Regions from separate parts of the Chryseobacterium sp. BIGb0232 genome, predicted to be linked through region 1. Evidence: riboswitches for the same ligand, from Rfam matches in the RefSeq annotation. Region 1 holds a riboswitch; each other region holds the start of a gene.
The links. A riboswitch is a leader RNA that binds a small molecule or an ion and turns the genes downstream of it on or off. The one in region 1 is predicted to bind cobalamin.
Positions count from the first base shown of each region.

Region 2: linked by a shared signal. The riboswitch ahead of M2372_RS08470 (T9SS type A sorting domain-containing protein) and the one ahead of M2372_RS04565 (TonB-dependent siderophore receptor) in region 1 are both predicted to bind cobalamin.
Region 3: linked by a shared signal. The riboswitch ahead of M2372_RS12260 (TonB-dependent siderophore receptor) and the one ahead of M2372_RS04565 (TonB-dependent siderophore receptor) in region 1 are both predicted to bind cobalamin.
Region 4: linked by a shared signal. The riboswitch ahead of prpB (methylisocitrate lyase) and the one ahead of M2372_RS04565 (TonB-dependent siderophore receptor) in region 1 are both predicted to bind cobalamin.

Region 1 is NZ_JANUEH010000001.1:1,066,390-1,072,540, forward strand. Features, by position in the region: gene M2372_RS04565 (TonB-dependent siderophore receptor) at 1-1,496, opposite strand, end outside; cobalamin riboswitch at 1,528-1,705, opposite strand; gene M2372_RS04570 (T9SS type A sorting domain-containing protein) at 1,962-3,263, opposite strand; gene M2372_RS04575 (helix-turn-helix domain-containing protein) at 3,467-5,071, shown strand; gene M2372_RS04580 (lipopolysaccharide assembly protein LapB) at 5,068-6,151, shown strand, end outside.
Region 2 is NZ_JANUEH010000002.1:536,173-542,323, forward strand. Features, by position in the region: gene M2372_RS08450 (S9 family peptidase) at 1-1,140, shown strand, start outside; gene M2372_RS08455 (GxxExxY protein) at 1,181-1,558, shown strand; gene tpiA (triose-phosphate isomerase) at 1,695-2,453, shown strand; gene M2372_RS08465 (esterase-like activity of phytase family protein) at 2,614-3,879, opposite strand; cobalamin riboswitch at 4,135-4,325, shown strand; gene M2372_RS08470 (T9SS type A sorting domain-containing protein) at 4,396-5,511, shown strand; gene clpP (ATP-dependent Clp endopeptidase proteolytic subunit ClpP) at 5,716-6,151, opposite strand, start outside.
Region 3 is NZ_JANUEH010000004.1:153,371-159,521, reverse strand. Features, by position in the region: gene M2372_RS12270 (MbnP family protein) at 23-889, shown strand; gene M2372_RS12265 (cytochrome-c peroxidase) at 906-1,925, shown strand; cobalamin riboswitch at 2,056-2,243, shown strand; gene M2372_RS12260 (TonB-dependent siderophore receptor) at 2,356-4,398, shown strand; gene M2372_RS12255 (YncE family protein) at 4,395-5,531, shown strand; gene M2372_RS12250 (cell surface protein) at 5,547-6,151, shown strand, end outside.
Region 4 is NZ_JANUEH010000001.1:561,517-567,667, forward strand. Features, by position in the region: gene M2372_RS02420 (DUF6796 family protein) at 1-13, opposite strand, end outside; gene M2372_RS02425 (VOC family protein) at 66-722, opposite strand; gene M2372_RS02430 (helix-turn-helix transcriptional regulator) at 895-1,893, shown strand; cobalamin riboswitch at 2,231-2,426, shown strand; gene prpB (methylisocitrate lyase) at 2,867-3,775, shown strand; gene prpC (2-methylcitrate synthase) at 3,762-4,916, shown strand; gene M2372_RS02445 (bifunctional 2-methylcitrate dehydratase/aconitate hydratase) at 4,953-6,151, shown strand, end outside.

The DNA of each region.
Region 1 (6,151 bases):
CCTAAACCTACATTCAGAAAATGCTTACCAAAACGTTTAGCAAATTCCGCTTGGGTTTCCACTCCGTAAGATCTTACATGCTCAGTATTTACAGGGCTATAAATCCCTGAAGAATTAGGAAGCCATCTTATCATATCTCTGATATCCATATAATAAGGAACCACGGAAAGTTTGAAATCACCGACTTTAAACTGATTTCTCAATTCAAACTGGTAAGAGGTTTCCGGTTTTAGATCTTCATTTCCTCCAGGTCTCCAATATAGATCATTGAAAGAAGGGGCTCTGAAATTCCTTGAAACACTTAATCCAAGATTATACCAGCGTAAAGCATTCCATTTTCCTGAAAAAGAAAATAAAAGAGGAGACTTAGTCACTCCAACAAAATCCTGTCTTATTCCAGCTTCAATACGTAAATCAGTGGTAGGAAAATATCTTATCAAACCGGCAACAGACCCCATATTCCGGCTTACCTGATCTATTCCGGAGCCATAGCCTTCGCCTTTATTCAGCTGGTATTCTCCAATGATATTGAAGTTCCATTTTGAGGTAAGAAAATAATTGAAATCATTCTTCAGAATATAGTTCCTTCCGGTCCCACTACTGAATTTAGGTCTTTCTATATCATTAAAATACTTAAAATTTTCTTCTGTATAAGCTACTTTAAAAGAGTTATTAAAGCTTGTTTTATTCCAGTCCCAGGAAATCAGACTTCTTACATTTTGAGTCTCATATTTCGTTTTCGTTTCCTTATCAAAGATAATTGGAAAATGTTGTTGTCCGTTAAACCATTCTGAAATCCATGAAATCTGATGATGAGGAGCTAATTTATAAGCGGCAGCAATATTAAAGTTCGTATTATAATACTCCCCGTTAAGATTTATATAATTCCTAGGTTCTTTGTTTACTTCGTAAGCATTCTCACTAACAGAATAATTTCCGGAAGCTTTAAAACTGAATTTCTCATTGCTGTAAGAGCTTTTAACAAAATTATTATAGGTATTGAAAGAACCTGCCTCAGAGAACAATGTTCCATGAAAGCCTTTATTAAAATTAAGGCTATTATCCAGATGAATGCTACCTCCAATAGCTCCGGAACCATAAGTAACACTTCCGCCACCTGCCTTTATTCCAATCTGATCATACCCGAACAGAGAAAGATTGTTTACATCTCCCTGGCCCAGAAAATTGGAATTAACATTAATTCCGTTCCAGACAAAGGATGTCTGTTGAGCAGTAGTTCCTCTAAAAGATGGTGAAGCAGATCCACCACGTGCATTTTCTTTAATATAAATTGAAGACTGAAATCTTAAGAGTTCTGAAAGATTGCTGGAGTTTTTTTCAACCTCTTCAGCATTGATTGTTTTCACAGGATGAAATTGTTTCACCTTGTTCATCTGGCTATCGAAGATATAAATTGTATCAACAGCTTTCTCCTGTCCGAAAAGAAAGCAGCCATATGATGACAAAAACAGTATTAGAGATCTTTTTATATCCATATTATTCTACTTTTCCTCCGAAAGCAATATGTTTTTTGATTATTATTCTGGCAGGTCTCCTGACTTTCGCTTTCTGCGCCTTCCCGTTTTATACAGTGGCTGTGTACAGAAATTTTTATTGCGATCTACAGTTGCGGGGACAGTTTGGGAGTTTCACCCAATTCCCTTTTCATTCCAATATACTGGAAACCAAAATTTTTGCAAAGATAGTTTTTTAAATGTATTAGACAAGAACGGACTTATTTGGATATAACCTGAAGTCAGGAAACTGAAAGTCATTTTTAATTTTACTATTCCTGAAAGTCGTCATAAAACTACTTTAAAAAGGGGGAAAAGATGGTATTATTACTCTTTATCATCTTTCATCATTTCCTTTTTCTGATATTTATCAATTTACAAAAATAGCTACCTCCAATATTGAAAGCAGCTATTCATGGTATAACTATTATTAAAATTTGCTGATTTTTACTTCTTGATAAATTTATGGTTCTGTTGCTTACCTCCTTTCTCTGAAAGCTGAAGTACATAGTTTCCTTTCGGTAAAGATGATACATCAATCTGGTCCTCTATGGATGGGAATGATTTCACTATTTGTCCTACCATATTATAAACTTCTGCCTTTTCAATTTTTCCGGATCCTTTAAAGTATAAAATATCATTTACCGGATTAGGATAAATACTGATTGAGCTTTTATTTTTATCATTTTCTACATCTCTCACAGATAAATATCCTGTAAGGTCCAGATAAAATGCGACCATCTGATTAGAGGCATTCATTCCCATTCCTGCTATTTTTTTACCATCCTGAGAAATGGCCAATGGAAGCCCCATTATCACACCATTAGTATCAATTCCTAAACTTGTTGCATAGTCATTGAGGTTAATACGTCCACTCTCTTCTGTCCAGATAAAACCTTCTCCAGACATTGGTGGCGCTCCAAATGCCCTGTAAAAGCCGATAACCCTTGTGCCATCTCCAGAAACCCCCGTTGCCCCTCCTTTAAAAGAAAATGAAGCATTGGGGTGCGTTATATACGTCACTCCGGTTGCTGCCTTCCAAACATAAGGATTCGGATTTGCGGAACCAATAATCGTATTCCCGTCCACGGAAACAGCTCCTGCTTCTCCTACATTGCTCCCGTTGGCATCCGTAATGAAGCTTTCCACCCCATCTATCCATTTTGCACCACTTCTGGTTCCTGTAGGTTCATCCTGCCATCCTACAACAACAGATCCGTCTGCATTTATTGCATTTGCTCTCGAGCTTCGCCCGCTTACCATACTCCCCAGATCTACCACCCCGTTTGTTCCATCCCATTTTACAGCATGGGCATTTGCTGCAGTAAGCCATCCAAGTCCTACAATTGCATTTCCATCCGGAGACATTCCCCATGTAGAACTTACACTACCATCCCAACCGGTGGGAACGAGCCCGCCTCTATTCGTCCAGGTAGCAGAACTTACTTCATAGGTTGAAATTTCATTAAAACCTGTCGCTGTATTGGTCACTGAAGATGCGATCTTCATTCCATCGTTAGAAACAACTGTTTTTCCGGCAGCCGGATATCCGTTTGATACTGTACCTATCTGTACGATCCCCGTATTTGCTGTCCACATAAATATTCCACCGCCAGTAGTGTGCATGCTTACTACTCCTTTATCAGAAACCGCACCCACATTATAATTTCCAAGTCCCATTACAGTAAACTGAGCTTCCACTACACCAAAATTAAAAAAGAAACAAGCAGCTAACACCTTTATTGACATTTTATAAAAATTTACCATATATGATTATATTTAATATTTTAAATTACCGAAAACAATATTAATATTATATTTACTCAAACAAAAGAAATAGGCTTTCACAATTCGTGAATTTCAAAAGAATCATAATTTTAAAAACCTAGTAACCAAACACTTAAACAAATGTCGTTTTGAAGACTTATTTCAGGAGGATTATTGAAAGAAACATGAAAAACAAATTGTTATTCAGAAAAATGTTTGAAAATAGCAGATGGATTTTTCTGCTGATCTTCGCATTCTCTTCCTTTATTGCCAAAGGGCAGACCGGTCCTGATTTTAATATTATAACAGATAAGGCATTCCAGAAACTATATCAGAATCCTGACGACTGTATAAGTTATACCCAAGGAATTCTGGTAAGCGATCAGGATATAGAGCATAAGATTATTCTTCAAAATATCATTTCACAGGCATTTGCTATGAAGGGAGACTATATGCAGTCTGTCAATAGTTTTTCTCAAAAAGAAGATCAGGATCAAAATCTTTCTTATTTCATGCAGGTTTTTGGTAACTATAATCTTGCAGACCAGTATCAGAATCTGGGTTTATATAATCAATCAAAAAAAATCATTGCCAGCCTCTTATCAGATCAGAAACTTCTGAAAAGCAATCATCCAAAATTCAGGATCACCACAGCCAAACTCTATCAGCTACAGGCTTTAAATCTGGGCATTAACAGGGATTATCCGAATGCGTTAAAAAATCTTGACAAAAGTGATCAGTACATCAGTAATACTGATGATGAGAATAAAATCATACAAACAGAAAATAGGATTTTCCGCTCTTCTTATTTGATGAAAGAAAATAACCTGATTGAGTATAAAAACCTGATAGAAAGTATCATTTCTGACCTTGAGCAACAGCAAAACCAACCATTTTTACTCAGCTTAGCTTATGAAAACTTATCGCGGTACTATTTTTTGATACAGGATTATAAAATGTCTGCCCAAAAACTGGAACAAGGACTGTCGTTGATTGAAGACCTTCCTTTTAACAATTTAAAAATCAAAATCTACGAATCGTTGTCCCGAACCTATTTTGCTCTTCATGATGATATGAAATACCATCAATATAACAAATACTATAATGATTTAAGAATAAAAACAGACTCCAATACAAGAGAAGGAATACGGTATATTGTAAAACTGGTAGAAACGAATCAGAATAAAACACTTGAATTTCAGAAGCAAACTTATTTAACATCTTTCTGGTCTTCCACTCTGGTCATATTATTCATCGTCATTGGTTTGTTCATCTATTTTTTAATCATTAAAAGCAAAAATAGAGACCTAAAAAAGCAATTTGATTTCTTTGAAAAACAGAGTACCCGAAAGGAACAAACAATATCACCATCTACTTCCATAATAAAAAATACAGCGGATGCTGAAAAGAACTCTCATAAAATTTCAAAGGAAAAAGAGGAAGAAATCCTTCAAAAACTCAAAGAATTTGAACAATCTGACCGATATCTGAATAAAAACATGTCACTTTCTTTGCTTTCTTCCCAATTGGAAGTCAATACCAAATACCTTTCGGAGGTCATCAATACCAATAAGGAAAAAAACTTCAATGGTTACATTAACAAATTAAGAATCAATCATATTGCTCAACTATTAAGAACAGAACCTACCTTTCTCAATTATAAAGTCAGTTATCTGGCTGAATATTCAGGTTTTTCTTCACATAGTGCCTTCACAACCGTTTTCAAATCCGTTACCGGAATGTCTCCTAACGCTTACATTCAGGAAATCAGTAAAAATAAAGTATCATGAAACTAAGATTGAAAATTTTCTCGTTGATCCTTTTTTCCTATATTTTTATAAACGGTCAAAACACTTCGGATAGTTCTCTGTTAAAAAAAGCCAAGCTGGAAATCTATGACAATCCTGATAAAGCGATTCAAATTGGAAAGCAGCTACTGAAAAAAGACAGTGATCTCAAAACGTCTATTGAAATTTATATGCTCCTTTCCACCGCCAATGTAGCCAAAAGGAATTTTGATGAATCTTTAAAATACATTTTAAAAGCCAAAGAACTTTCTCAGAAAACGAATGACACCAAAAGCCAGGTAGGTGTCCTCGTAGCCGTTGCTATCCAGTATCAGCAAATGGAACTTTTCAGCAAAAGCCTTGAAACATTGAACGAGGCAGATCAATATCTGGCGAAAATTACTGAGAAAACACCTGAAAAATATATTGAAACAGCTACCATCTATGCCATAAGAGGAATGATTTATAAAAGTCAGTCCAATTCTGAAATTGCTCTGGAAAAGTTTCTGATCTCCATAGAAAACTTTGAGAAAGTGCCTGTAAAGAAAACAACGTATTCCAATATGAGTGTGGTCTATTACAATATTGGCTACTGCTATCTAAATCTTAACCAGATTGACAAGGCAGAACATTCATTTTTACAGGCAATAAACTACGCCGGAAGAAATCATGCAAAGAGCCTGGAAGCATTTGCATTAAAAGGAATATCTGAAGTACATAAACAGAAACATGAAAACCAAACGGCATTGGACCTTTTGATAAAAGCTGAAAACCTCAGCAAAAATACGGGGGATATTATTCTGAATGAAGGTATTTACAAAGAAATGGCAGATAATTATCTGGCAATGGGACAACAGAATTTATACCAGCTGTATAATAAGAAATATTTTGAAATGCGCTTCAAAAGGAAACAAAATGAGCTGTCATCCATTAATCAGGTTATTGATAATCATAATAAAGAAACAATCATCAAAAGTCAAAAAATGGAATCCCGGTATCATTATATGAAGATTCTATCCTTTGCTATTGCAGGAATCCTTATCCCTATTCTACTCTATTTTATTCTAAAAATAAGAAAACAGA
Region 2 (6,151 bases), on a different contig from region 1:
ATTGAGAACTGGAAAGATTTTATACCTCACAGAAAAGAGGTTCTGATGGAAGGAATTACTGAGTTTAAGAATTATCTTGTGTTCAGTGAAAGGCAGAATGGGCTCACTCAATTGGTAATCTATGACAGAAAAACAGGTAAAAATGATTTTCTAAAATTTGATGAAGCAGCTTACACTGTTTATCCATCAGGAAATCCTGAGTATAATACAGATAATTTCCGTTTCGGGTATACATCCATGATTACACCAAGTTCTCAGTATGAACAGGATTTAAAAACAGGCAAAAGAAATCTTTTGAAACAGCAGGAAGTTCTGGGTGGCTATAACAAAGATCTTTATACAACAGAAAGGCTTTTTGCTACCGCAAAAGATGGAACCCGGATTCCAATATCTATTGTCTACAAAAAAGGATTAAAAAAAGAAGGGAACAATCCACTTCTTCTTTATGCTTACGGTTCATACGGAAGTTCTATGGATGCTACATTCAGCAGCACAAGATTAAGTCTTCTGGACAGAGGTTTTGCCTATGCTATTGCTCACATCCGCGGCGGCCAGGAAATGGGAAGGCAATGGTATGAAGACGGGAAAATGATGAAAAAGAAAAACACATTTACCGATTTCATTGATGCAGGAGAATATCTTGTGAAAGAAAAATATACCTCGCCTAAACATTTATATGCTCAGGGTGGAAGTGCCGGAGGATTGTTAATGGGAGCTATCGCTAATATGAACCCTAGCCTTTGGAATGGTGTGATTTCGCAGGTTCCTTTCGTAGATGTTATCAATACCATGCTTGATACCAGTATTCCTTTAACGACCAACGAGTATGACGAATGGGGTAATCCCAACAATAAAGAGGCTTACCTCTATATGAAATCTTACTCCCCTTATGAAAATATCGAAAAGAAAAACTATCCAAATCTATTGGTAACAACGGGTCTTCATGATTCCCAGGTACAGTATTTTGAACCTGCAAAATGGGTAGCTAAACTGAGAGATATGAAAACGGATAAAAACGTATTATTATTAAAAACAGACATGGATTACGGTCACGGAGGGGCTTCCGGAAGATTTGATTATCTGAAGGATCTAGCTTTAGTGTATGCTTTTATGTTTAAATTGGAAGGGATTAGTAAATAAGGCTCTCGCAGATTTTGCAGATAACGCAGATTAATACTTTATGACAGAAAATGAAATTTCATATATTGTACGAAAGTCTGTTTTCAAAGTTTATAATCAGCTAGGTCCTGGTTTGCTTGAATCTGTGTATCAAAAAATTCTCATCTACGAATTAGAAGAAAATGGATTGAGCGTTAAGTCTGAAGTTTTACTTCCTGTTTATTATGACAATAAAAAATTTGATATCAATTTTAAAATTGACATTTTAGTGGAAGATAAAGTTATTTTAGAATTAAAATCTGTAAAAGAGCTGGATAATGTTTATTATAAACAATTATATACTTATTTGAGATTGTCTGACAAGAAACTGGGGCTATTAATTAACTTTAATACAACCAATATTTTAGATAATATAAAAAGAGTGGTCAATAATCTGTAAAGATCTATTAAAACTACATTTATCTGCGAAATCAAACTAATCTGCGAGAGAAAAAATAATACATGCAGATTTTGCAGATAACGCAGATGCAAAGTAAAAATTTAATTAAAAAGTAAAATAAATCAATATAAATCTTATGAGAAGAAAAATAGTTGCAGGCAACTGGAAAATGAACAAAAATGTAATTGATGCACAACAATTAATGATTCAATTGCTAAGCTATAAAAACAATAATGCTACGAACTGTGAGGTTTGGATCGCTCCTCCATCTTTATACTTAATGATGGCTAAAGATATCTTTGAAAAGGATGAAATTGGAGTATTCTCTCAGGACATGAGCGAGCACGAAAGTGGTGCCTATACAGGAGAAATTTCTGCTGATATGTTAGAATCTATCGATGCTACAGGTTCATTAATTGGACATTCTGAAAGAAGACAATATCACGGAGAAACAGATTCTCACTGCAACAGAAAAGTAAAATTAGCTTTGGATAAAGGTCTTACCCCAATCTATTGTAACGGGGAAACACTTGAGCAAAGAAAAGCGGGTCAACATCTTGAAGTGGTTAAAAATCAAACTGAAGTAGCTCTTTTTACCCTTTCAGCAGAAGAGATCAAAAAGGTAGTTATCGCTTACGAACCGGTTTGGGCGATCGGAACAGGGGAAACAGCAAGCCCGGAGCAGGCTCAGGAAATCCACGCACACATCAGAAATACGATTGCTGCTAAATACGGACAGGAAGTAGCAGATGAGGTTTCTATCCTTTATGGAGGTTCTGTGAAGCCGGATAACGCTAAAGAAATCTTCTCTCAGCCAGATATTGATGGTGGTCTGATTGGAGGTGCTGCTTTGAAATTAGAAGATTTCTCTAAGATCATTGAGGCTTTCAACTAGTATTGAGAAGACCAATATACACATACAAAGCCCCTGAAAAGTACTTTTCAGGGGCTTTTATTATAGGTTTTGGCTAAAGCCAGCTCGGCGGAACCATTTAAATGATATACGATAAAAAACGGCGGAATAAATCCCGCCGCTTTCCGTTAAAAAAATCTAATTATTGAATATCGACTATATACATAGTTCCTTTGTCTACCTTCCCTGTTTTAGGAAGTATTTTTGCTTTAGGATTTCCGTTTCCATCATCTACTACCCCAAAGTCATCATCATTGAAAACAGCCAGTTTATTGTTTCCTAAATAAACAATTCCCTCAAATTTATCGTGCTCATATCCTAGTTTAGCAACCAGGTCTACCGCTAGTTTTTTAGAAACAGGTTTAATTCCTGCGTTGGCAAGTTCATCCCAGGTACACTGTTCCAGCGCTTTTCCGTTTACTTTCATTCCGTCTACAGCTGCAAGGTCAGTTCCGGTAACATCCGTTGCATCACTTAAGTTGATTCTGTATACCTTTTTAATTCCGCCCTGTGTTCCGAAATTACCATCTCTTTCAATCACAAGAAATTCATTATTTCCTAATGCTGTAATGTCACAAACAGAATCCGAGGCACCGCCATCCTGTCTATACAGATATTGTTTCGTTTTTCCGGTACTGATATCGAAAGTTACGATTCTCGTTAAGGTTGTGTTCGTTGCCAAAGCTTTTGAAGGCACCAACATCATGGACTGTATTGTCCCCACCAATGTTTTCCCGTCCGGAGTTATACAAAGACCTTCCATGCCTCTGTTGGCTCTTCTTTTAGCTAAAACGGCAGGTAATTTTCTACTTCCTGTATTTACCCCAATCGGGCTTATTCTTTCCAGCTCTACTCCATCAGCACTATAATGAACAATGTGCGGTCCGTATTCATCAGAAACCCAGAATGTACCATCTGATGCAGCTACAATACTTTCACTGTCTAAGCCATATTTATCCGTTCCCAGAACATTTCCTGATGCATCATAAGCTACTTCACCTGTACTTCCCATTCCTACTGGGTTTGGAAGTCCTGTAATAGGCTGTCCGGATGGATTTTTAAGTTTAATATATTTGATTACTTCTACATTCCCTTCAGCATTAATTTTAAAATGCATAATGGTTGGAGTAAAATTGGGAGTTAAAAATTTTTTACCATTCTGATAATCTGTATTCGGACCACGGTCTGTAATCACATAAAACTCTCCTTTTCTTGTAGGGTGAGCAGCAGCTCCGGAGCCAAATCCACCATTGATCACAGCTACTCCGTTTATTGTTGCCAAAGTAGAAAATGGAAATTCCTGCGGAAGTTTAGAATAATTAATATCCTGGTTATTTACATTATTGTCATCATCTTTACATGACCATAATACAGTCATCATCAAAGCAGATAATAGTAATTTTTTCATATTAACTTTTATGGCGCGAAAGTATAACTTGATTATAAACTGATCTTGAATGCAATGATAATTGTATTTTAACAATAGAACCTAAAGATGAATTCAGTATAAACAACAAAAATTCATATTTAACTTAAAAATCCGAACACATAAACCCAATCCATTACCAATCAACAAATTCAAATTCAGAAAATACAATTAACCTTTAATAAAAGGTTAAAACAGGTATGTAATTCACAAAATAGGCATCAAAAATTTATATGATATATTTGCGGTCTTTAAGGTTGAACACTGTTCATAATAGGGAATTAAGTGAGAATATTATTCAAATCTTGAGCTGTACCCGCAACTGTAAGCTGTTTTACCTGTAGCTGTATGATACCACTGGACCAAAATCCGGGAAGGTTAGCTATAGGATGCGAGCCAGGAGACCTGCCTTGAATAAACTTTTAATTTTAGAATCAGACTATACCAGTCTCTTCCTATTAATAAGTTTCGGGAATAAAACTTTAATTTAATTATATTATGAGAAAAATCTATTTTTTTTTCTTACTGCTTTGTACGCAGTTTTTCTTCGCTCAATTCACAGAAAATGACATTAAGTTTTGGGTGGGAACCGGTTCTAAAAAGGCCTATTTCATTGCTGATTTTAATGACAACAACACGCCTAATTCTTATGTTTGGGGTTATCGTTTTGATGATGATAATTTAATGGCGGAAGATATGGTTAATGCTATTGTAGAAGCAGAGCCTAAAATAGAGGCTGACATTCCTTCAGGGTTCCTGTACAGCTTCACATACAATCATCATACTCCAAGTACAGATGATTACTGGATTACCTGGTCGGGACCTAATGCAGGGAATATGTCCAATCAAAATAATGGTGTAGGATATACTGCTTTAACAGACGGACTATGGTTTGGAATAACCTATGGAATGGATGAAATTGATACCCCACCATCAACTCCAGTACCCGCTTACAGTTCCCAATGGTATACTTCATCACAAATTACCCATTGGATTGGAACAGGAACCAATAAAAGTCTTGTTGTGGTAGATTTTGGAACTAATAATTCTAATGATCAAGCCAATTCATTTGTTTTTGGAATTCAATATAATGGCAGTATAACAGCGGAACAGGCTTTGCAGCTTATCCAGTCACAAGCTTCCTATTTCAATTTCACTTCCAGCAATAACCAAATTTCCAATCTATCACTCAATACCTTCACAGGAAATAACTCCGGAACAGAAAACTGGAAATTATACACCGGAGAAGACCTTTCTAGCTGGCAGAAAAAAACTGATCTCAGCCAGATACAATTGAATAACAATACATGGTTAGGATTAAGTTTCGGACAAAGAAGACCTTTCACCCCGACTGAAGCACATAACGCTACATTATCGGTGGCTTCAGTAAACAAGAAAGCATTATTCAATATTTATCCAAATCCGGCAAGTGATTTTATTCAGATTGAAACTCCTGATAATATCAAAGAAGTCAATATTTATTCTTCTTTAGGACAGAAAGTGATGACTTCCCAGGCATCTAAGATTAATATTACATCTTTAAATACCGGTGTATACTGGGTTGAGGTTAAGACTAAGAGTGGTTCTACTGTACATAAGATAGTGAAGAAGTAAAGAGGGAGATGGGTAAATCACCCCGTCAAAAATTCTTTGAATTTTCGACACCCCTCCATCGGAGGGGAATATCGCGTCTTCAATTTTGATATTTCTTCGTCATAGTAATCCGCTATGAAACGTACAATAAAAATTCGCGTATTCGTCGCAAACAAAAAAACGCATCCAAGTTGGATGCGTTTTTCATTATGATTATACAATCAATTATTTTTTCTCTGTAGATCTTTGAAGAACCTCATCTACCATACCGTAGCTTTTAGCTTCTTCAGAAGTCATCCAGTAATCCCTGTCGGAAGATTTCTCTACCCATTCGTAAGTCTGTCCTGAATGATGAGCAATAATGTCATAAAGCTCCTGCTTCAATTTCAACATCTCTCTTAAGTTGATCTCCATATCGGAAGCTACTCCCTGAGCACCTCCTGAAGGCTGGTGAATCATTACTCTTGAATGTTTAAGCGCAGAACGCTTTCCTTTTTCTCCTGCAACCAATAATACTGCTCCCATAGAAGCAGCCATTCCTGTACAGATTGTCGCTACATCCGGCTTAATAATCTGCATGGTGTCATAAATACCTAAACCGGCATATACACTTCCACCAGGAGAGTTGATATAGATCTGAATATCTTTAGACGGATCTGCA
Region 3 (6,151 bases), on a different contig from region 1:
AACAACAACTAAAATTTTTAAAATGCAAAACTTAAAACAATATCTACTATTATCCGCTTTTTCTTTAGGTGTAATTTCTTGCCAAAACAGTGATGATAATCCTGTTGCCAATAATGTTACCCTTGAATTCAAGAATACGTTTAGAAATGAAACGATTGTTCTCGGAGGTGCCACTTCAAGTACAGCCACTATCAATACTTCAGCAGAAGGACAAGTTCATCATTTTTCAGAATTGAAATATGTGATCAGTAATATTCGTCTGGTAAAAGCAGATGGTAATGAAGTTCCTTATAAAGTCAATGATCTGGATCAGGGTGCTACAGTGATTGATCAATCAAAACCGGAAACGCTTCGTTATTTGCTGAGTAATATCCCTGCCGGAGAGTATAAAAAGATCAAATTCGGATTAGGAGTAAAAAAAGACCTGAATGTTTTGGATCAGGTGAGATTTCCAAAGTTCTATGCCACTGCAGGTTCTAACGATACCCAAATGATGTGGGAATGGGGAGCAGGGTATCGTTTTACAAAAATCGAAGGTTTTTATGGAGTAGATAACAAACAGATGTCTATCCACACTGGGAGCACAATAAAAGGATCAGAAGGTAATTTCACTCAGGGAGTAGATGCATACAGAGAGGTTACTTTAAATCTTCCTGACAATGCCATAGTGGATAACAAAGCTCCTAAAATTATTATTAAAGCAGATTTTGATAAGTTGTTGACGGGTAAAATCAATACGATTGTATTGGTTATCGGAACAGGATCAGATGGGAATGCCACTCCGAATATTCATACTGCTAACCAAATGGTAAAATTTGTTGATAACCTTGGTGGAAATGGTTCAAGTGATATTTCCGGAATGTTTTCAGTGAGTGGTGTTGAAAACTAGACTCTTCTCTGCTGCAATGAAAAAAGGATTAAGTTTTTTAGCCATTATCATTCTGTTAATATCTTGTAATAATGATCGTTACGAACCTATTTCTGACGATAATCCACAGGTCTTGCTCAATATTCCGTCTGGGTTTCCGGAACTAAACAATTCGGTGAACTCTAATAAACCTACAAAATATGGAGTAGAATTAGGGGAGAAATTATTTAATGAGAAAAGGTTAAGTGCAGATAATACTATTTCCTGTTCCAGCTGTCATATTCAGGGAAATGCTTTTGCAGATCATAATGCACAAGGAATAGGAATTCAGAATAGAGTAGGGTTGCGAAATGTACCAGCGGTCCAGAATATGTTGTTTATGAAGTTTTATAATTGGGATGGCAATATCCTTCAATTGGAAAATCAACCCTTGGTTCCTATTATCACTCATGAAGAAATGGGCTCTTCTATTCTGGAAGTGATAGGGAAAATAAGGGATGATATGATGTATAAAGATTTATTCAGAAAAGCTTTTGGAGATGAAGCCATTACTGCTGAAAGGATTTATAAGAGTATTGCACAGTATGAGTACACCCTGATTTCTGCCAATAGCAAATATGATAAGGTAAAAAGAAAAGAAGGAGAAACTTTCACGGAAAATGAAGCTCTGGGATATCAGACTTTTCAACAGAAATGTGCGGGTTGTCATAATACAGAGTTGTTTACTGATCAGAGTTTCAGGAATATTGGGTTTCCTGTAAATCCGGATACCAATGAAGCCGGCCGTGGAAGGGTTACGGGTATTCCGGCAGATTATATGAGTTTTCGGGTTCCTTCTTTAAGAAATGTAGAATATACAGCACCTTATGGAAGTTATGGACAGTTCCCAACATTAAGGGCAGTCCTTGATTATTTTGACAAAGGTGTTTTATCTGCAGATAACCTTGATCCTGTTTTTAAAAATAATGGAAACAGAATTCCTCTCTCGGAGCAGGAAAAGACAAATCTTATCCTGTTTATGAAAACGCTTAGTGATCGTGAATTTGTAAAAAAATAATCACAGGTAAAAACAGAAAAACTCAACAAAAATTGATTGCTTAAATCCCGTTACAATGTAGCGGGATTTTTCATGTTTACTAATTGATAATCATTTTATTCTGCATGCCATCGTATCTGGTGAGAATTTTATATCTTTGCCGGAATTTGGTGAGCCATAATAAGCTCTTAAAAGGGAATCCGGTGAAAATCCGGAACAGACCCGCTGCTGTAAGCTCCGCACCAAAGTTTTTGAAGAATAGATCCACTGTTTTTAGGAATGGGAAGGATTTCAAAAACGGAGTAAGTCAGAAGACCTGCCAGAAATAATAAACGTTTGACGCTTTCGTGGAATAAAGCTTAGGACAACAATGATTCTGTGCAGTAACAGCTGTGCTTTGTCGTTGCTTTTCTTATATCCATTAGCGTCATCATGATCCATGAATGAGCTAATGATAGCAAAACTAAGTACATTTCAATTCCATAAAACTGTTTTCACGGTATTCGTGTTAACCTCTCAGATTCTGTTTTCTCAAACCAGAAAAAAAGACAGTATCAAAGGAGAAGTCATAAAGACTGTCAATATTTACAAAAAGAATTTTAAAGAAATCCTTCCGGCTCAGGTCTTACAGGGGGAAGAACTGGAAAGGCTCAACAGTCATTCTGTTGCTGATGCCTTACGCTATTTCTCCGGAGTTCAGATTAAAGATTACGGTGGAATGGGTGGTTTGAAGACGGTTAATATCCGAAGTATGGGAAGCCAGCATGTAGGTGTTTTCTATGATGGAATCCAGCTGGGAAATGCTCAGAACGGAGTGGTCGATTTGGGAAGATATTCTCTGGATGATCTGGAAGAGATCTCGTTGTACAATGGTCAGAAAAGTGAAATTTTTCAACCGGCAAAAGACTTCGGATCGTCAGGATCTATTTATTTACAACCCAAAACGCCGGTATTCACAGGAAACAGGAAAACCAATCTTCTGATAAGAGCAAAAAGTGCTTCTATTGATTTATTTAATCCTTCTTTTCGCTTAGAGCAAAAGATTTCAAAAAGAGTTTCAGCAAGCGTAAGTGCAGAATTTCTCCAAAGTGATGGGCTTTACAAGTTCCACTATAGCAGGAAATATCCTAATGGAGTTACTGCTTCTGATACCATTTCTAAAAGATATGATTCCGACATTAAAGCAAAGCGCTTTGAAACCGCTATTAATGGAACTTTAAATAACGGAAGCTGGAATATACGTGGGTATGGTTATATTTCAAACCGTGGTATTCCGGCGCCCATTGTGAAGAACCGTTTTAAGGCAAGAGGAGCAAGAATGCTTGATGAAAATTATTTTGTTCAGGCCAATTTCAGGAAAAAGCTGTTTCCTAAGCTTGAAACTCAGCTGAAGGCAAAGTTTGCTTACGATTACACTTATTTTAACGATACGGTATTGTCTCAGTCTGCGATGCCCGCTATCAATACCTATATTCAACGGGAGGTTTATCTTTCCTCTTCCAATGTATACTCCATTACTCCTAATTGGGATGTCAGTCTGAATGGAGATTTTCAGTACAATAATCTGGATGCTAATTTGTATAATTTTTCATATCCTACCCGCTATACTACGCTTGTAGCTTTAGCTTCTACCTATCAATGGAACAGATTTAAGTTTTTAGGAAGCCTTTTAGGGACATTTACCTTTGAGGAAGTAAAAATGAATAAGCGCCCTGATGACAGGAGAGAATGGACACCCGCTTTCTTTATGAGCTATCAGCCGGAAGCAATACCAGAGCTGACCCTCAGAGCTTTTTATAAAAATATTTTCAGATTACCAACCTTTAATGACCTGTATTATACGAGTGTTGGAAATACGTATTTGCAACCTGAGTTTACTCATCAGTATGATGTGGGATTTACCTATCAGAAAAGGTATGATCATTCCCTATTTAAAGGTCTTTATGTAAAAGTAGACGGATATTACAATAGAGTAAAAGATAAAATTGTTGCTGTACCTACCACTAATATGTTTCGTTGGATGATGGTGAACCTTGGGAAGGTTGAAATCATTGGAGCAGATGTAAACGTACAGGCTGAAATGATGTTAGGGAATGTGAAAATTAGACCATTATTATCGTATACCTATCAGAAGGCTCAGGACATAACAAACAATGCCGGAGAGAAAGAAACTTATTATGGAGAGCAGATCCCTTATACACCATGGCATAGCGGATCCTTTACCCTAATGGCTGATTATAAAGACTGGAGCTTCAATTACAGTACAATCTATGTAGGAAAAAGATATGATGGGCAGCTGGATAATATTCAGTATAATTTTATTCAGCCTTGGTATACCCACGATCTTTCTATTCAGAGAAAACTGAGCCTGGCCGGACATCCTTTTAAAATCAATCTGGAAATGAATAATGTTTTTAACCAGTATTATGATGTGGTACTCAACTATCCTATGCCGGGAAGAAACTTCAGACTCACTTTAAACTTTAATTTATGAAAAAGCTAAATATTTGTTTTCTGTTTTTGACATTGATTGCGCTTGTTTCCTGCCGCACCGATGATGTCATTATTCCTATGGAAGTAGTGGAAGGGCTTAACCCTGTTGAGAATACAGCAATAAAAGGATTCTATGTATTGAATGAAGGAAATATGGGAAGCAATAAATGCACCCTTGATTTTTTTGATTACACCAAAGGAACCTATTTCAGAAATATCTATTCCGAGATCAATCCAAATGTTTTAAAAGAACTGGGTGATGTAGGAAATGATATTAAAATCTATGGCAGTAAGCTCTACATTGTGGTGAATGTTTCCAATACCATCGAAGTGCTGGATGCGAAGACAGCCAAACATATCAAATCTATTTATTTACAGAATTGCAGATACATGACCTTTAAAGGTGGGAAAGCCTATGCCAGCAGCTATGCTGGTCCTGTGGATATCAATCCGTTAGCACCTAAAGGAAAAGTTGCAGAAATAGATACGGTATCGCTGACTGTTCAGCGTACAGCAACAGTAGGATATCAACCTGAAGAAATGGAAATTGTGGGTAATCAATTATTTGTTGCCAATTCCGGAGGATATATGGTTCCAAATTATGACAGAACTGTTTCAGTAATTGATCTGAACACTTTTACAGAAAAGAAAAAAATTGATGTAGCCATCAACCTTCACCGTCTTAAAAAAGACAATTACGGAGATCTGTATGTAAGTTCAAGAGGAGATTATTACAACGTTCCTTCCAATTTATATCTAGTGGATGCAGCAACCGGAGTGATCAAGAAAGACTTTCATATTGCCGTTAGTGAAATGACCATCGTAAATGATAAACTGTATTATTACGGAAATGAATTCAATTACAATACTCACGCGTATGTAAAAACATTTGGAATCATAGATGTAAAGACCGAGCAGGTTATTTCCAACAGGATTATTGATAAGGAGTATGAAACAATCATTAAAACGCCTTACGGAATAGCAGTAAACCCAATTACCGAAGATATTTATATGACAGATGCCAGAAACTATGTGTCCATGGGATTTGTATACTGTTTTGATAAAAACGGACATTTTAAATGGAAGACTGAAGGCGGAAATATCCCTGCCCATTTTGCCTTTTTATATAATTAAATGAAACTGATCAACATGAATAAAAAAACAATTAATTATTTAACAGCCGGGTTTTTATCCCTTCTGTTTGTAGGAATGATTGCATCTTGTCAACATGATGATGAGGTTGCAGCACCTATCGATCCGGAAGTAATACCTCCAACGTTTAAAGGATTAGATACTGCTTATACCATTGAACGCTTCAGAGTATTGAGTATTCCTACGAATATTTCAGGAAACATCACCTGGAGCATTAATGATTCCATCATTTCCCAGAATTCAGAACTGGAATTTATCAGCACCAAGACCGCTATTTATCCTTTAACATTAAAAGTAGGAACTGATAAAGTATTTCATTCTAAAATCAAAGTGACTAAGGAAGCAGGAACGCTAAGTAAATATATTTCTAAAGTATTTGACTTTCGTCCGGCTGTAGGACAGTTTATGAATGAAATTCCTGAATTCGATCAGGGAAATACAACCGCAGATATGATCAAAAAAGCCAATAACTATCTGGTAGGATCTAATTCCTCTATGGTAAGTCTTGGAGGTTTTGGAGGATATGTCGTATTTGGTTTTGACCATACCATTCCCAATATGGAAGGAAGAGATTTTAAGGTCTTAGGAAATGCATTTTTTGG
Region 4 (6,151 bases), 500 kb from region 1:
TTGAATAGTTCATATTTCGTTCTTTAAATAAGTTTTAGTAATTTTTGATTCTAAGAAATCCGGGGTTATAATATATTTTCAATTTTCAAATCAGAATTGATGAATTCTACAGTCTGTAATCCTTTCCCTTGTATAAGCTCTAACCCTTCCTGATTGGTGAGCAAGCGGTTTAATAGCTGAGTATTCACACAATCGGTGCCTACCTTAATATTTTTCACTCCTACAATTCCGTTGGGATGATTAATTTCTTTGGGCCTGGGATTAGGAATATAGGCAGACATTAAAAAAGGAAAATCAATATCATCAGGCATCAGAAGTTCCCATTTAAGTTTATTTCCATCTCCATCTTTTCTTTTAGCCTTATGAAACCTGAACCCTGTATTTTCACTTTTGAAAAACTGTTTCTCTGAATTCAGGTTTTCCAATGCAGACTCCAGAGACCATTCACACCAGCCTTCTTTTATATTCTCCCATTGTTTCATCCGTTCTAAAACAGATTGATACCCAAAGATCTTCATCATCCATCGTATATAAACAGGAAGCCCGGAGTTATGGTAAATCTCAATAAATACTCCTTTCTCAAACCATATCAAAGCATTATAAGCCTTATCAGGGTATGCTCCATATTCAACAATAAAACCTGCATCCTGTAGCTTTTTTACCGCAATATGTAAATCCTGCACCCGATACAATACATGACTTAGTTGTACATTATTCTTCATTTCTATTATTTTTTATTTGATCTTAATAGATAAAACTAAGTCCATTATTAAGAATCATTCTAAATAATTATTTATCTTTGTGCAAATCTAAGATGAAAATTGGGGCACACAGGTACGCAAAAGGGAGTAAAAAGTCCGCAAAAAGGAGAATTCTAATCATAATAAAATAATAATGGCATTACGGGTCTACGATGATAAAATTGGTGGAACATTGGTGGAAAGAAAATATCCCAATGCCTATTACCAGAACGATGGCGAAATCAGAGAGTGTATTACCCATCTGAAACCTCCTTATGGAAATGGTTTTTATCATGAGATCTGCTTTGAGAATGTTCACATTGGCTTCGGGAATGTTTCACTTGAAAATAAAGTATTACTGTACTTTGAGGCCGATTTCGAAAGTGTTGAAATGCATTTTTCGTTAAAAGGAAAAAGCGCTGCTCTTTCAGAGAATTTCAACAATAAAGTTTGTTTTGAAAGTTATCAGCATAATATAATTTATGCCCATCAGATGAGTGGCCAGATGGAATTCGACGGTCATGAAATGCAGATCCTGGAAGTTAATTTAGCCCCGGATTTTTTTAAGAAATTCCTTCCTGAAGACTCTGAACTATTCAATACATTCAGAAATGCTATTGAGAAACAGCATTCATGTCTTATCAATCCGGACCATTGCCGGATCAGCCTGGAAATGTACCAGGTTCTGAACGACATCATTCACTGCGACAGAAAAGGTATTTTTAAAAGAATCTACCTTGAAGCCAAGGTGGCTGAACTTCTTCTTTTACAACTGGAACAGCTTTTTAATACTACTTCTTCACCCTCATCACTTCTGAAAAAAGATGAAGATAAGATCTATGCGGTGAGAGATTTTATTGTCAATAATCTCAATGAAAACTGTTCATTAATAGACCTTGCCCATCAGGTAGGAACCAATGAATTTACTTTAAAAAAAGGATTTAAGGAACTATTTGGAACCACAGTATTCAGTTTCTGGAATGATATAAAAATGGAACAGGCAAAAAAAATGCTTATTGAAGGTGATTTAAGCATTAATGAAATTTCTGAGGTGATTGGATATAAAAATTCCAGACATTTTTCAGCAGCATTTAAGAGAAAATATAACATCATTCCAAGCCAGTTTAAATACGGAAACGGAATCAGCCGTTAATTTTTTTTTCCTACATTTTAAATGCAGTATTTTAGAAATTAACTCCTATTTTGAGGCTTTGAACTTATTCAGTATTTTCCTTCTGTTTTTAAATATGAAAAGTTACTACAAAAACACACCTTTTATTTAAATCAATTTAAAATTCTATCTTATTTGTTAACAATTTGGTAATGAAAAAACCGGACAAATTCCAGATATTATTTTAAAAACATCAAAAGACACATTTCGTAATCAAAACGCTATCAGCAAATTACATTCAATTAATTATTGTTTGCATAAAATATTTTGTCGTTTTCATAAAATGTCTATATTTACCATCAAGGAGTTCTTAACACCTTCTTTATCAACCGAAATTGGTAACACTTAGCTGTGTATTAAAAGGGAATCGTGTGCAAATCACGAACTGTCGCGCAACTGTAAGTAACAACAAAAAGGTTTTTATCAAATTCATATCCACTGTATGCTCCGGCATATGGGAAGGATGATAAAAACTGTTACAAGTCAGGAGACCTGCCTATTTCGAATTGACGATGCTTTCGCGGTTTGAAGCTTATAGTCAGGTATGATACGGTATGGATAATGATATGATAAAATAGTTTATCAACTCGTATTATTTTTTGAGATGGACAATAGCAGAACAACAGGTTCTTCTATGAATCTACCGCTCATCCGTGTCCCCTTTCCGTAATTTTTCTTTCTCACAAAGCATTGTGAAGTCTGCAGGAACTTTTTATAGCGTTTAATGCATGTAAAAAGTAAAAAATGTACCTAACCCATTTCGATAATTCCTACACACCCAAAAGATCTGTCAAGATCCTGAAATGCTGTTTCCTAAAAAACACACAGATTTTCTGTCTGTTGGCAGCAAATCGAAGCGATACTCATTATTCTCTTTTTACTTCCCTGCAATTAAATCATGATCGTTATTCTTCTCTATCTGTAAACAAATTTCACCTAAACCATAAATATTACAATGACTAAAAATGAAAACTGGAAGTCTCCCGGTACTCAATTCCGGAAGGCTATGCAAAAAGAAAGTCCTCTTCAGATTGTCGGGGCCATCAATGCCAACCATGCATTATTGGCCAAACAAGCCGGCTTCAATGCCATTTATCTTTCAGGCGGCGGCGTTGCTGCCGGATCTTTAGGAATTCCTGATTTGGGAATTACCACGCTGGAAGATGTATTAATTGATATTCAAAGAATTACCAATGTCTGTGATTTACCTTTACTGGTAGATGTGGATACAGGATTTGGCCCATCAGCATTCAACGTCGCCAGAACTGTAAAATCATTGATTAAAGCAGGTGCAGCAGCTTTACATATCGAAGATCAGGTAGGAGCAAAACGTTGTGGACATCGTCCGGGAAAAGAACTCGTAACCAAAGAAGAGATGTCAGACAGGCTGAAGGCTGCTGCAGATGCCCGTACAGATGAAAGTTTTGTAATCGGAGCCAGAACGGATGCTTTTGCCAATGAAGGGCTGGAAAAAACTCTTGAAAGAGCCATTGCCTATAAGGAAGCCGGTGCTGATTTTATTTTTGCCGAAGCAGTTCCTGATCTAAGCTTTTATCAAAAATTCGTTGATGCAGCGGGAATCCCTGTATTGGCCAACATCACAGAGTTTGGAATGATTGATATGTATACGGTTGATGAATTAAAAGATGCAGGCGTAGGATTGATCCTTTACCCTCTTTCAGCCTTCCGTGCAGCCAATAAAGCAGCCCTGAATGTCTATGAACACATCCGCAAAGACGGAACCCAGGCCCATGTATTAGACACTATGCAGACCAGAGAAGAACTCTATCAAAGCATTGGATACCATGATTATGAACAAAAATTAGATAACCTTTTTAAACAAAATAGTAATGTCAACGAATAGCGAACCAACATTCAAGCCTAAGAAAAGCGTTGCCCTTTCTGGAGTAGCAGCAGGCAATACAGCGCTTTGCAGCGTAGGAAAAAGTGGAAATGATCTCCACTACAGAGGATATGACATCCTGGATCTGGCTGAAAAAGCGGAGTTTGAAGAAGTAGCTTACCTTTTGATCTATGGTCAGCTGCCTACCGGAGCTCAATTGAAAAATTACAAAGCTAAATTAAAGTCTTTAAGAGGGTTACCCCATTCTGTAAGAAATATTTTAAAGAGTATTCCGGCAGCGGCACATCCGATGGATGTAATGAGATCCATGGTATCCGCCATTGGCAGTATTCAACCGGAAAAAGACGATCATAATATGGCCGGAGCGAGGGATATTGCAGATAAATTACTGGCATCATTCAGTTCGGGTTTATTATACTGGTATCACTATACCCATAATGGAAAAGAGATTGATGTAGAAACAGATGACGATACGATTGGAGGCCATTTTCTTCATTTATTACATGGAAAAAAACCTTCTGATTCATGGGTAAGAGCCATGCAGATCTCGTTAAATCTTTACGCCGAACATGAATTTAACGCTTCTACATTCACTAGCCGTGTGATCGCAGGAACAGGTTCAGATATTTATTCAGCTATTACAGGAGCCATTGGTGCTTTAAGAGGTCCTAAACATGGTGGTGCCAATGAAGTGGCATTTGAAATCCAAAGCCGATACAATTCGCCAGATGAAGCAGAAGCAGATATCCGTCAGCGCATTGTCAACAAAGAAGTGATCATCGGATTCGGACATCCTGTTTACACAATTTCGGACCCAAGAAATGTGGTGATTAAAAAAGTAGCTAAAGAACTTTCTGAGGAAGCCGGAGATATGCTGTTGTATAATATCGCTGAAAGACTGGAAACCATCATGTGGGAAGAAAAGAAAATGTTTCCGAATCTGGATTGGTTCTCTGCGGTATCCTATCATCTAATGGGAGTACCTACCCTTATGTTTACTCCACTCTTCGTTATCTCCAGAGTTACAGGATGGAGCGCTCATATTATTGAACAGAGACAGGATGGAAAAATTATCCGCCCAAGTGCTAACTACACAGGTCCTGAAAATAAGGAATTCATCTCTCTACAAGACAGAAAATAAACATATCACAATTAATAACTAAATTATAAAATAAAGATGTCATCACACATTTCAAATGAAAGACCCCAACCGGATAAAGTATTAACAGATATTGCAGATTATGTATTGAACTATGAAATCAAAAATGATCTGGCCTGGAAAACAGCCCATTACTGTCTTCTGGACACCATCGGATGTGGACTGGAAGCATTAACTTACCCTGCATGTACAAAAATTTTAGGTCCTGTAGTAAAAGGAACTGTGGTTCCAAACGGGGCAAAAGTTCCGGGGACACAGTTTCAGCTGGATCCTGTTCAGGCAGCGTTCAATATTGGAGCCATTATCCGTTGGTTGGATTTCAATGATACATGGCTGGCTGCAGAATGGGGACATCCATCAGATAACCTCGGTGGAATTTTAGCCACAGCAGACTGGTTATCAAGAACCCATATTGCGGAAGGAAAAGCGCCTTTAAAAATGAAGCAGGTTTTGGAAGCCATGATTATGGCCCATGAAATTCAGGGAGTAATGGCATTGGAAAATTCTTTTAATAAAGTAGGTTTAGATCACGTATTATTAGTAAAACTTGCTTCTACCGCTGTTGTCGGAAAGCTTATCGGTTTAACCCGTGATGAGATCATCAATGCTGTATCATTGGCTTTTGTAGATGGGCAATCTTTAAGAACATACCGTCATGCACCTAATACAGGTTCCCGTAAATCCTGGGCTGCAGGAGATGCAACATCCAGAGCAGTACGTTTAGCACTGATTGCTAAAACAGGAGAAATGGGCTATCCATCGGTATTAACTGCAAAAACTTGGGGATTTTATGATGTTTCTTTCAAAGGAAATGAATTCAAATTCCAGAGAGACTACGGTTCTTATGTCATGGAAAATGTACTGTTTAAAATCTCATTTCCGGCAGAATTCCATTCTCAAACAGCTGTAGAAGCGGCAATGACTCTGCATACCACTCTGAAAGACCTTGGAAAAACTACAGATGATATCAAAAAAGTTACCATACGTACGCATGAAGCAGCCATCCGTATCATTGATAAGAAAGGACCTTTAAATAATCCGGCAGATCGCGATCACTGTATTCAGTACATGGTGGCTGTACCATTCATTTACGGCAGATTAACTGCGGCAGATTATGAAGATAATATAGCTTCAGATCCAAGAATTGATGTTCTTCGTGATAAAATCGAATGCATTGAAGACATACAGTTTACTGCAGATTACCATGATCCGGAAAA